3 linked regions of the Parashewanella spongiae genome follow. The protein of the gene in region 1 binds, or shares a complex with, the protein of each later gene. Links are inferred from orthologs where the notes say so. Each region holds a gene or a part of one and is shown in the gene's direction. Other genes may lie near its edges.

Evidence for each region.
Region 2: the proteins of holB (region 1) and holA are in contact, whole or in part, in a cryo-EM structure (PDB 8GIZ), measured with the Escherichia coli proteins. The link is inferred for Parashewanella spongiae from one-to-one orthologs.
Region 3: the proteins of holB (region 1) and dnaN are in contact, whole or in part, in a cryo-EM structure (PDB 8GIZ), measured with the Escherichia coli proteins. The link is inferred for Parashewanella spongiae from one-to-one orthologs.

Annotation. Positions count from the first base shown.
Region 1 is NZ_CP037952.1:2,826,179-2,829,340, reverse strand. What follows is about bases 92-3,090. They hold holB (DNA polymerase III subunit delta'), read left to right. Parts: upstream 92-1,127; coding sequence 1,128-2,054; downstream 2,055-3,090. Other genes in these bases: E2I05_RS11055 (TatD family hydrolase), read left to right, coding at 2,454-3,090; E2I05_RS11060 (PilZ domain-containing protein), read left to right, coding at 2,089-2,412; tmk (dTMP kinase), read left to right, coding at 505-1,140; mltG (endolytic transglycosylase MltG), read left to right, coding at 92-508. Outside these bases: more of mltG, read left to right, coding at 1-91; more of E2I05_RS11055, read left to right, coding at 3,091-3,162. UniProt on the Escherichia coli protein: Part of the beta sliding clamp loading complex, which hydrolyzes ATP to load the beta clamp onto primed DNA to form the DNA replication pre-initiation complex.
Region 2 is NZ_CP037952.1:1,046,414-1,049,447, forward strand. What follows is about bases 1-2,871. They hold holA (DNA polymerase III subunit delta), read left to right. Parts: upstream 1-857; coding sequence 858-1,886; downstream 1,887-2,871. Other genes in these bases: leuS (leucine--tRNA ligase), read left to right, coding at 1-101; E2I05_RS03790 (LPS-assembly lipoprotein LptE), read left to right, coding at 364-855; nadD (nicotinate-nucleotide adenylyltransferase), read left to right, coding at 1,894-2,520; E2I05_RS03805 (hypothetical protein), read right to left, coding at 2,539-2,871. Outside these bases: more of E2I05_RS03805, read right to left, coding at 2,872-2,919. UniProt on the Escherichia coli protein: Part of the beta sliding clamp loading complex, which hydrolyzes ATP to load the beta clamp onto primed DNA to form the DNA replication pre-initiation complex.
Region 3 is NZ_CP037952.1:441-3,600, forward strand. Bases 17-3,013 are described here. They hold dnaN (DNA polymerase III subunit beta), read left to right. Parts: upstream 17-963; coding sequence 964-2,064; downstream 2,065-3,013. Other genes in these bases: dnaA (chromosomal replication initiator protein DnaA), read left to right, coding at 17-943; recF (DNA replication/repair protein RecF), read left to right, coding at 2,093-3,013. Outside these bases: more of dnaA, read left to right, coding at 1-16; more of recF, read left to right, coding at 3,014-3,160. UniProt on the Escherichia coli protein: Confers DNA tethering and processivity to DNA polymerases and other proteins. Acts as a clamp, forming a ring around DNA (a reaction catalyzed by the clamp-loading complex) which diffuses in an ATP-independent manner freely and bidirectionally along dsDNA.

The DNA of each region.
Region 1 (3,162 bases):
TTACACTTCTTCGACAAGTGTGAATGAAATTTTGACTCAAAGTTATCTTAAAATGAATGTAGAATTAAATAAGTCGTGGAGAAATAGAGCAAAAAATATCCCTCTTAAATCGGCTTATGAATTGTTAATATTAGCCTCTATCATTGAAAAAGAGACTGGAAAGTCAGAAGAGCGTGAGATAATTTCAGCTGTATTTAACAATCGCTTACGAAAAAAGATGCGATTACAAACCGATCCCACCGTAATATACGGAATGGGAGATAGGTTTAATGGAAATATCAGAAAAAAAGATCTTAGAGAGCGAACAGCATTTAATACCTACAGAATTAATGGTCTTCCACCAACTCCAATAGCCGCACCAAGTATTGCATCGATTAAGGCCGCCGCACATCCATCTGATGTCAGTTTCCTTTATTTCGTATCTAAAAATGATGGAAGTCATGTATTTTCTACAACGCTGAAAGAGCATAATCGCGCAGTGAATAAGTATCAGAGAAATAAAAAATGAATGAGTATGAAGGCAAATTTATAGTTATTGAAGGCCTAGAGGGTGCAGGAAAATCAAGTGCTATTACTTTAGTACGTGACTACATTGAAAAGCATACAGGCACTAAACTTGTTTGCACCAGAGAGCCAGGCGGTACACCTCTTGCGGAAAAAATGCGTGATTTAGTTAAAATCGCCGATAAAACAGATCCCTTATGTGACGAAGCAGAATGCTTGCTTATTTACGCAGCCCGCGCGCAGTTAATCGCAAACGTCATCAAACCAGCATTAAATAATGGCAAGTGGGTGCTAGGCGACCGTCATAATCTATCTTCATTAGCGTATCAAGGTGGGGGCAGAGGACTTGGTGATTTAGTAGATGTCATTAGTGAAGCAACATTAAAGGACTTCAAGCCTGATTTGACACTTTATTTAGATATAGAACCTTCCCTAGGTTTGCAACGTGCCGCTTCTCGTGGAGCGCTTGACCGAATTGAGCAACAAAAATTAGACTTTTTTGAAAGAGCAAGATCTCGTTACTTATCAATTGCAACAGAAGATGAAAGTATACATGTCATCGATGCAAGTCAGGCAATGACAGAAGTTCACAAAGACATTATCAGTGCTTTAAAGGCTATGCCATGGTTAAGCTAAATGAGCTGCCTTGGCTTGATGAGGCCAAACATATATTTTCGCGTCAATTAGAAAAAAAATCAGTTTCTCATGCACAGCTTTTGAGCTTAGAAAAAGGTTATGGCGCTAAACAGTTGCTTGGTAGTTTAGCTCAACTCACTTTCTGTGAAAGGCCTACTCAGTTTACTCCTTGCGGTCTTTGTAAAAGCTGTACCCTAGTCGAGTCAGGTAATCACCCTGATTTCCATCAAATTGTTCCAGATGGTAATCAAATTAAAGTTGATCAAATTCGTGAATTATGCGGTGATCTAACAGAAACGGCACAACAAGGTGGTTGGCGAATTGCAATAATTTACAGCTGTGAAAAGCTTAATAAATCTGCAGCTAATGCATTGTTGAAAACGCTGGAAGAGCCTGGAAAGCAAACACTATTATTATTGCAAACTGAAAGTTTTGGATTGTTAATGCCGACAATTACAAGCCGCTGCCAAAATATATTAGTTAAAAAACCCTCGAAGTCTCAAATTAATGATTGGTTAATTTCACAATCTCCAGAATATAAAGGTACGAATTGGTGCATTCCTATAGTCGGTGGGCCATTAGGTTTAATCGAAAGTATCTCGTCCGGACACTATAACAAGTTATTGAATTATAGAAATAATTGGAGTCAAAGTTTGTCGGCTGGTCATCTGTGTGCTAGTTTTTTAACAGTCGATGAACAAACTATTGTTGATGTGTTAGATGTTTTGTATCTCGTTTTTAGGCAATTTATTTTACAAAACAAGTTTAATGATGCTTTATTACAAGCTGAAGTCGTTAAATTAGCAGCTGAAGTCATGCACATGCGCCAAAGATTGAGTTTAATGAGTAATATTAATGCTCCAGCATTGTGCCAACAATTTATATTGAAATATCGGCACCTAGTTAATAGATAATTGAAAATATTGCTTGCAATATATGGTGGGATGAATGGTCGACATTAAAATGGAATTTAAGTCGTTGAATGAGCTATATCGTTCTTACATGCCGTTTATCAAACCAGCCGCTATTTTTATCCCTACACATCATTCTCACCATCTTGGGGATTTTTTAGAAATCTCTTATCAGCTCCCAAATGGTTCCGAAAACCAATTATCAGGCACTGTTGTCTGGATAAACCCAATCGGTGCATCAGGTGGCCGTCCAGTTGGTGTTGGAATTAAACTTGAAACCGATTCAGATGAACAACGACTGCAAATTGAAAAATTACTGGCGAGTAATTTAGGCTCTGGAGATTTGACCTCTACCATGTAGCTCGTTATCCTTTCCCATTATTTTTAAATCGGACTTCATTTGTGTTAATTGATTCGCACTGTCACTTAGATCGCCTAAAATCTGCCCCAGATCACTCAAATTTAAAAACTATTATCGAAACAGCCTCAAAACGTGGGGTAGAGTACTTTTTATGCGTAAATGTACGACAACAAGAATTTTGCGATATGAAAGAAAAAGTAGCGGCTTTTCCTCAAGTGTTCTTGTCTTCAGGTGTTCACCCTTTGGATGTAGAGTCAGGGCTTGATGTAGATAGTTTGAAGTTAACAGCGGCAGATGAAAGAGTTGTTGCAATTGGAGAGACAGGTTTAGATTATTTTTACTCGAATGAAACCAAAGCTCAACAACAAGACTGCTTCGAAAAACAAATCAAGTTAGCCGTAGATATAAACAAACCACTGATTGTTCATACCCGAGATGCTCGTGAAGATACAATCGCAATGCTAAAAGCAGGGCAAGCCGATAAAGTAGGTGGTGTATTGCATTGCTTTACCGAAAACTGGGAAATGGCGAAAGCGGCCTTAGATTTAGGTTTTTACATTTCAGTTTCAGGGATTGTAACTTTCAAGAATGCAGGTGAATTAAGAAGCGTTATTCGTAAAGTCCCTAAAGATAGGTTGTTAGTTGAAACAGACTCTCCTTATTTAGCACCAGTTCCCCATAGAGGTAAAGAAAACCAACCAGCATTTGTTCGTGATGTTGCTGAGTTTGTAGCTGAATTACGTGGCGAAA
Region 2 (3,034 bases), 1.8 Mb from region 1 along the record:
TAGGATTGAGTCATGAACACGTGGCTAAATTTACTGACGGTAATACTATTCGTAAAATCATTTATGTACCGGGTAAGCTACTGAATATTGTTGCGAACTAAAATAGGTTGAAAAGGCGCTTTGATGCTTGATGAAAGGTAATGGATTCAAACTCAAAGCGTTTTGTTTTTCAATCTGTCATACTTAACCTGAGTTCGAGATAATGAAATCTATAATTTAATGTTTTATAGACAATAAGTTTAAATTCAATCTACAGTGTGACTAGCTTCGTCTAGTACAAGGCGAAAATAGCAGCACTGTAGAGGTTTGCTTATCCAGAGTTCAGGTTACTTAATATGTTGATAAAAAAGGATTCGATTACATATGCTTATAAAGCGCATTGGTTTTACCATTATGGCACTGACAATTTTATTCAGTGCTGGATGCGGCTTTAAATTACAAGGCAGCTATTCAATTCCTGATGAGCTACAAACTCTCAGTCTTTCAAGCCAAGATAAATACAGCGAACTCACTCACTTAGTCCGTGAGCGACTGCGTTTAAACAGCATCAATTTGATTGAGCCAAATGATAAGACACCTCGATTAAAACTGATCAAAGATTCTCTTGATCGCACGACGCTTTCACTTTACCCCACAGGTAATGTGGCAGAATATGAACTCATCTATCAAGTTGAATTTACCATCAGCTTTCCAAATCAAGAAGCTCAACTATTTCAAGCTATCATACGACGCGATTACCTCGATGATCCTCGAACATCTTTAGCAAAAAGCCGAGAAATGGCTTTGTTAGTTAAAGAAATGCGATTACAGGCAGCGGATAAAATCATCCAAACGCTTGCCGCATTCGAGCAGTAACCATGCGCGTATATCCGGATCAGATTGCTAGAAATTTAGGTCAACTGAAACAAGTCTATATTTTGTTTGGTGATGATCCATGGTTGATTGATAATTGTAAGCAACAAATTGTCGCTGCGGCTCGACAGCAGGGATTTGATGAGCGTATTCAACTCTACCAAGAAATCGGTTTCAACTGGAGTGATTTAACGTCTGAGTGGCAAGCCCTCAGTTTATTTTCCAGCAAACGAATTATTGAACTGACCCTGCCCGCATCAAAGCCAGAAACTGAAGGCGCCAATACATTTAAAGAGCTCATGACTCAGCCTAATCCTGATGTACTCTTGATTATTCAAGGCCCTAAAGTCACCGCTGAGAAAACGAGTAGCAAATGGTTTAAGACGCTGGACAGCCAAGGTATATACCTGCCTTGTACCACACCTGAAGGCACTCAGTTTCAGCGCTGGCTGGATAACCGGATTAAATTTTTCAAGTTAAAACTGCAACCCGATGCGCGCGCGCTATTGGTGACCTTATATGAAGGTAACCTATTAGCAGCCGATCAAGCACTTCAATTATTACAGCTTTTAGCACCAGATCGTTTAATCGATGCTGAAGAACTTAAGCATTACTTTGAAGATCAATCTCGATTTACTGTATTTCAACTCTGCGATGCTATATTAGCGAACAAGCATAATAAAGCTATGCACATGTTGTCACAGTTAAAAGCTGAAGACATCGCTTTACCAATTATCTTATGGGCGCTATTTAAAGAGCTAAACACATTACTTAAGCTCAAACATGCACAACAAAATCGAGAAAACTTGTCGCCTTTATGGAGCAAACTTAGTATTTGGGATAAACGTAAACCCATTTATCAAGATGCACTAAACCGATTAAGTCTATCTAACATCGAGCATATGCTTTCGATGGCTTCGAATATTGAGCTAAATTTAAAACAATATGGCGTTGAAGACTGGACAGCCATCAGCCATCTCTGTTTATTGTTCGATCCCGTTGCTCATCAATCTTTAGCACATATACAAGAGTGAGCTAATTATGCGGATAGGTATTCTCGGAGGCACGTTTGATCCCATCCATTATGGACATATTTTACCTGCGCTAGAGGTCATGTCTGCTTTAAATTTAGATAAAATATGGTTGATGCCAAACCATATCCCGCCACATAAAAATACCGTTAAAACGAGCTCTCAGCATCGTATGAATATGGTTCAATTAGTGTGTGATCAATACACTGAATTTAAGCTTTGTGATATTGAAATAACTCGTAAAACACCAAGTTACACTGTCACTACAATACAAGAACTGAATGAACAGTTTCCAGAGCATCAATTTACTTTTCTCATGGGAACAGATTCATTGCTTTCATTAGATAAATGGTATCAATGGCAAAAGTTATTTGAACTTTGTGATATAGCTGTAATGCGCCGCCCAGATTATCCTCATAAGAAGATATCAAATCTCAATTTTTTAGATAATCACCAATTTACTCACTGCATTGAGTCAGTAAAAAATAAAAAGGGAAGGCTATTTGATATAGAAGTTAAACCACAAAACATTTCTTCAACAGTTCTAAGGCGTAAAATAGTGGAGCAAAACTCCATAAAAAAAATGACACCAACTTATGTGCAAAACTACATTAAAAATAATTATTTATACAGGTAAGCGTTAATGTTCAACTAACTACGAATAGCCATGTTCTTTGAAAAACTTTTGAAAGTAAGCATCATTTTTTTCTTGTATTTTTTGTAAACCTAACTTTCTTTGTTCCATGATTTGATTATATTCAGCTTTCGTTACCAAGTTTTGCGTTGTTTTAGCTGTTGATTTTTCACCATTGGAATTAAAAAGCAAAGAAAAAAAGTGTTTCCATCCGCTACTATGAACTGCAGTCTCTTTCGTCTCTTCTACTCTTGTGTGACACTGGTAACTATTAGGATCTTGTTTACCTGCTTGGCCTATTGTTAAAATAGGGTTCATTTCTATTGGCTCGGAATAACCTGTTCCACCATAATTATTTCTGACGACTTCGCTTGATTGACTAGTACCATTTAAACCTGACATTTGAAATATCTTCTTGATGAAAACAAACTATAAAATAATCTATAAAATCATTAAGAACCAGTAAATTAATTTTTATAATCTTATCAATTACAGTAATGAATTCTCCATTCTGATA
Region 3 (3,160 bases), 2.8 Mb from region 1 along the record:
AATGCAGGTGTCTGAAAACCCTGGTGGTGCTTACAATCCATTATTTTTATATGGTGGAACGGGGTTAGGTAAAACCCACTTATTGCATGCGGTCGGTAATGGGATCATTAAAAATAATCCAGACGCGAAAGTCATCTATATGCACTCTGAGCGTTTTGTTCAGGACATGGTTAAGGCCTTACAAAATAACGCCATTGAAGAATTTAAGCGCTATTATCGAAGTGTTGATGCATTATTTATCGATGACATTCAATTTTTTGCCAATAAAGATCGCTCGCAAGAAGAGTTTTTCCATACCTTTAATGCATTATTGGAAGGTAACCATCAGATCATTTTAACTTCAGATCGTTATCCAAAAGAGATAGATGGCGTAGAAGAAAGACTTAAATCACGTTTTGGTTGGGGACTTACAGTTGCGATTGAACCACCAGAATTAGAAACCCGTGTTGCGATTTTAATGCGAAAAGCGGAAGAGAGTAACATCAGTCTGCCTCATGAAGTGGCGTTTTTTATCGCCAAACGTTTGCGTTCAAACGTTCGTGAATTAGAAGGGGCGTTGAACCGAGTGATGGCTAATGCTAATTTCACTGGTCGCCCAATTACTATTGACTTTGTGCGTGAAGCATTACGTGATTTATTGGCTCTGCAAGAAAAATTAGTAACTGTAGATAATATTCAAAAAACAGTCGCTGAATACTACAAAATTAAAATGGCAGATATGTTATCTAAGCGTCGCTCTCGCAGCGTAGCAAGGCCTAGACAGGTCGCCATGGCGCTCGCTAAAGAACTTACTAACCAGAGTTTACCCGAAATAGGGGATGCCTTTGGCGGGCGAGATCATACTACTGTTTTGCATGCTTGTAGAAAAATCGCGCAGTTGCGCGAAGAAAATCATGACATTAAAGAAGATTATGCTAATTTAATTAGAACGTTGTCTTCTTAATAATCAGGGAATTGGACATTATGAAATTTTCTATTGATAGGGATGCCCTATTAAAACCTTTGCAATTAGTGTGTGGAGCAGTAGAAAAAAGAAATAATTCACCTATATTAGCCAATCTTCTGGTCGAAGTAAGTGGTAACTCACTGAAGTTAACAGGTACAGATTTAGAAGTTGAATTGGTTGGTGAAGCAAGTGTAAATGGTGAAGTACAAGAAGACAAAACTACTGTGCCAGCCAAAAAGTTGTTGGATATTGTGAAGTCTTTGCCTGATCAAAGTGAACTGTATGTTGAACAACAAGATAATAAATGGCTGCTACGTTCAGGTCGTAGTCGTTTTAGCTTAGCGACTTTGCCAGCAGATGAATACCCAAACATTGATTCTTTTACAGCTGATATTAATTTTTCATTGGCACAAAGTACATTGCGCTCAGTCATTGACTCGACGCAGTTCTCAATGGCTAACCAAGACGTACGTTATTATCTCAATGGCCTATTGCTTGAAACCGATGGCAGCGTACTGCGAGCTGTTGCGACCGATGGACACCGTTTAGCCCTAAGTCATCGTACAGTTGAAGCTTCTTTACCAGAAAAACAAGTTATCGTACCTCGCAAAGGTGTGGTTGAAATGGTGCGTTTGCTAGATCAAGATGCTCAACAGGTGACGATATCTATTGGTGAGAATGCGATTCGAATTGCAACAGATACTGCTCAATTGACCAGTAAGCTGGTAGATGGACGTTTCCCTGAATATGAGCGTGTACTGCCTAAAGGCGGTGACAAAATTGTTATAGCCAGCCGTAATCAGTTGAAACAAGCTTTACTGCGAGCGTCTATTTTATCCAATGAAAAGTTTCGCGGGGTGCGGATCCAGCTTGAAAATAATTTACTGAAAATTACCGCGAACAATCCAGAGCAAGAAGAAGCGGAAGAAATTATTGATGTTGAGTATGATAACCAAACCTTAGAGATAGGGTTTAACGTGAGCTATTTATTAGACGTGTTGAATCATATCAGTGCTGATGATGTTCGTATCACTTTAATTGATAATAATTCCAGTGCATTAATTGAAAATCACGAAGCAGAAGATTCTATGTATGTGGTTATGCCAATGCGCCTGTAATGCTGTGGATGTCTGCATTGAGTATTAAATGAGTTTAGCTCAACTACAAATTACTTCTTTTAGAAATATTGATTCAGCCCAGTTGCAATTAAGCGGTGGGCTGAATTTGATCTATGGCTTAAATGGAAGCGGAAAAACCAGTTTACTTGAGGCAATATATTTCTTAGGGATGGGACGTTCATTTCGAAGTCATTTGTCTCAGCGGGTGATCAAGAGCGACAGCGATCAACTTACACTTTTTGCTCAACTCAATTTAGATAAAGGTCAGGCTAAATTAGGATTAAGGCGACATCGCAATGGTGATATTGAAGTCCGTTTAGATGGAAATAAATTACAGCGTTTGTCCACCTTAGCCGAAACATTACCTATTCAAGTTATCACCCCCGAAAGCTTTGCTCTGCTTTTTGAAGGCCCAAAAGCAAGACGTCAATTTATCGATTGGGGCGCGTTTCATACTGATCCACAATTTTATTTAGCGTGGAGTAATGTTAGGCGAATATTAAAGCAGCGAAATCAGCTGCTTAAGCGTGAATCCAGTTATCAAGAAATAGAGTATTGGGACCGAGATTTAATTCGTTATACTGAACAAGTGACTGAAATTAGAAATCAGTATGTTCACTCGTTAAATGAGCTATTAACAGGTATAATTGAGAAGTTTTTACCTCAAGTTGAAGTGAAAGTGAGTTTCACCCGAGGCTGGGACAGTAAAACCACGTATTCAGAGCAGTTACAAAGTCAGTATGCTCGCGATATTGCCAGTGGTCACACTGGTAGTGGTGCCCATAAAGCTGATTTACGATTACGGGTTGGTAGCATGCCTGTTCAGGATGCATTATCTCGTGGTCAATTAAAATTACTGGTTTGTGCATTGCGAATAGCTCAAGGTAAATTGCTAAAGCAACAAATTAATAAGCACAGTGTTTATCTGGTGGATGATTTACCGTCAGAGTTAGACGCTGGCCACAGACAGTTATTATTGAAACAGTTAGCAGACACCGGTGCACAACTTTTTGTTACCGCGATTGATCCTGCTGCGATAGTTGATTCGTTACATTGCCCCCCTGACAGGATGTTTCATGTGGAACAGGGAAATGTT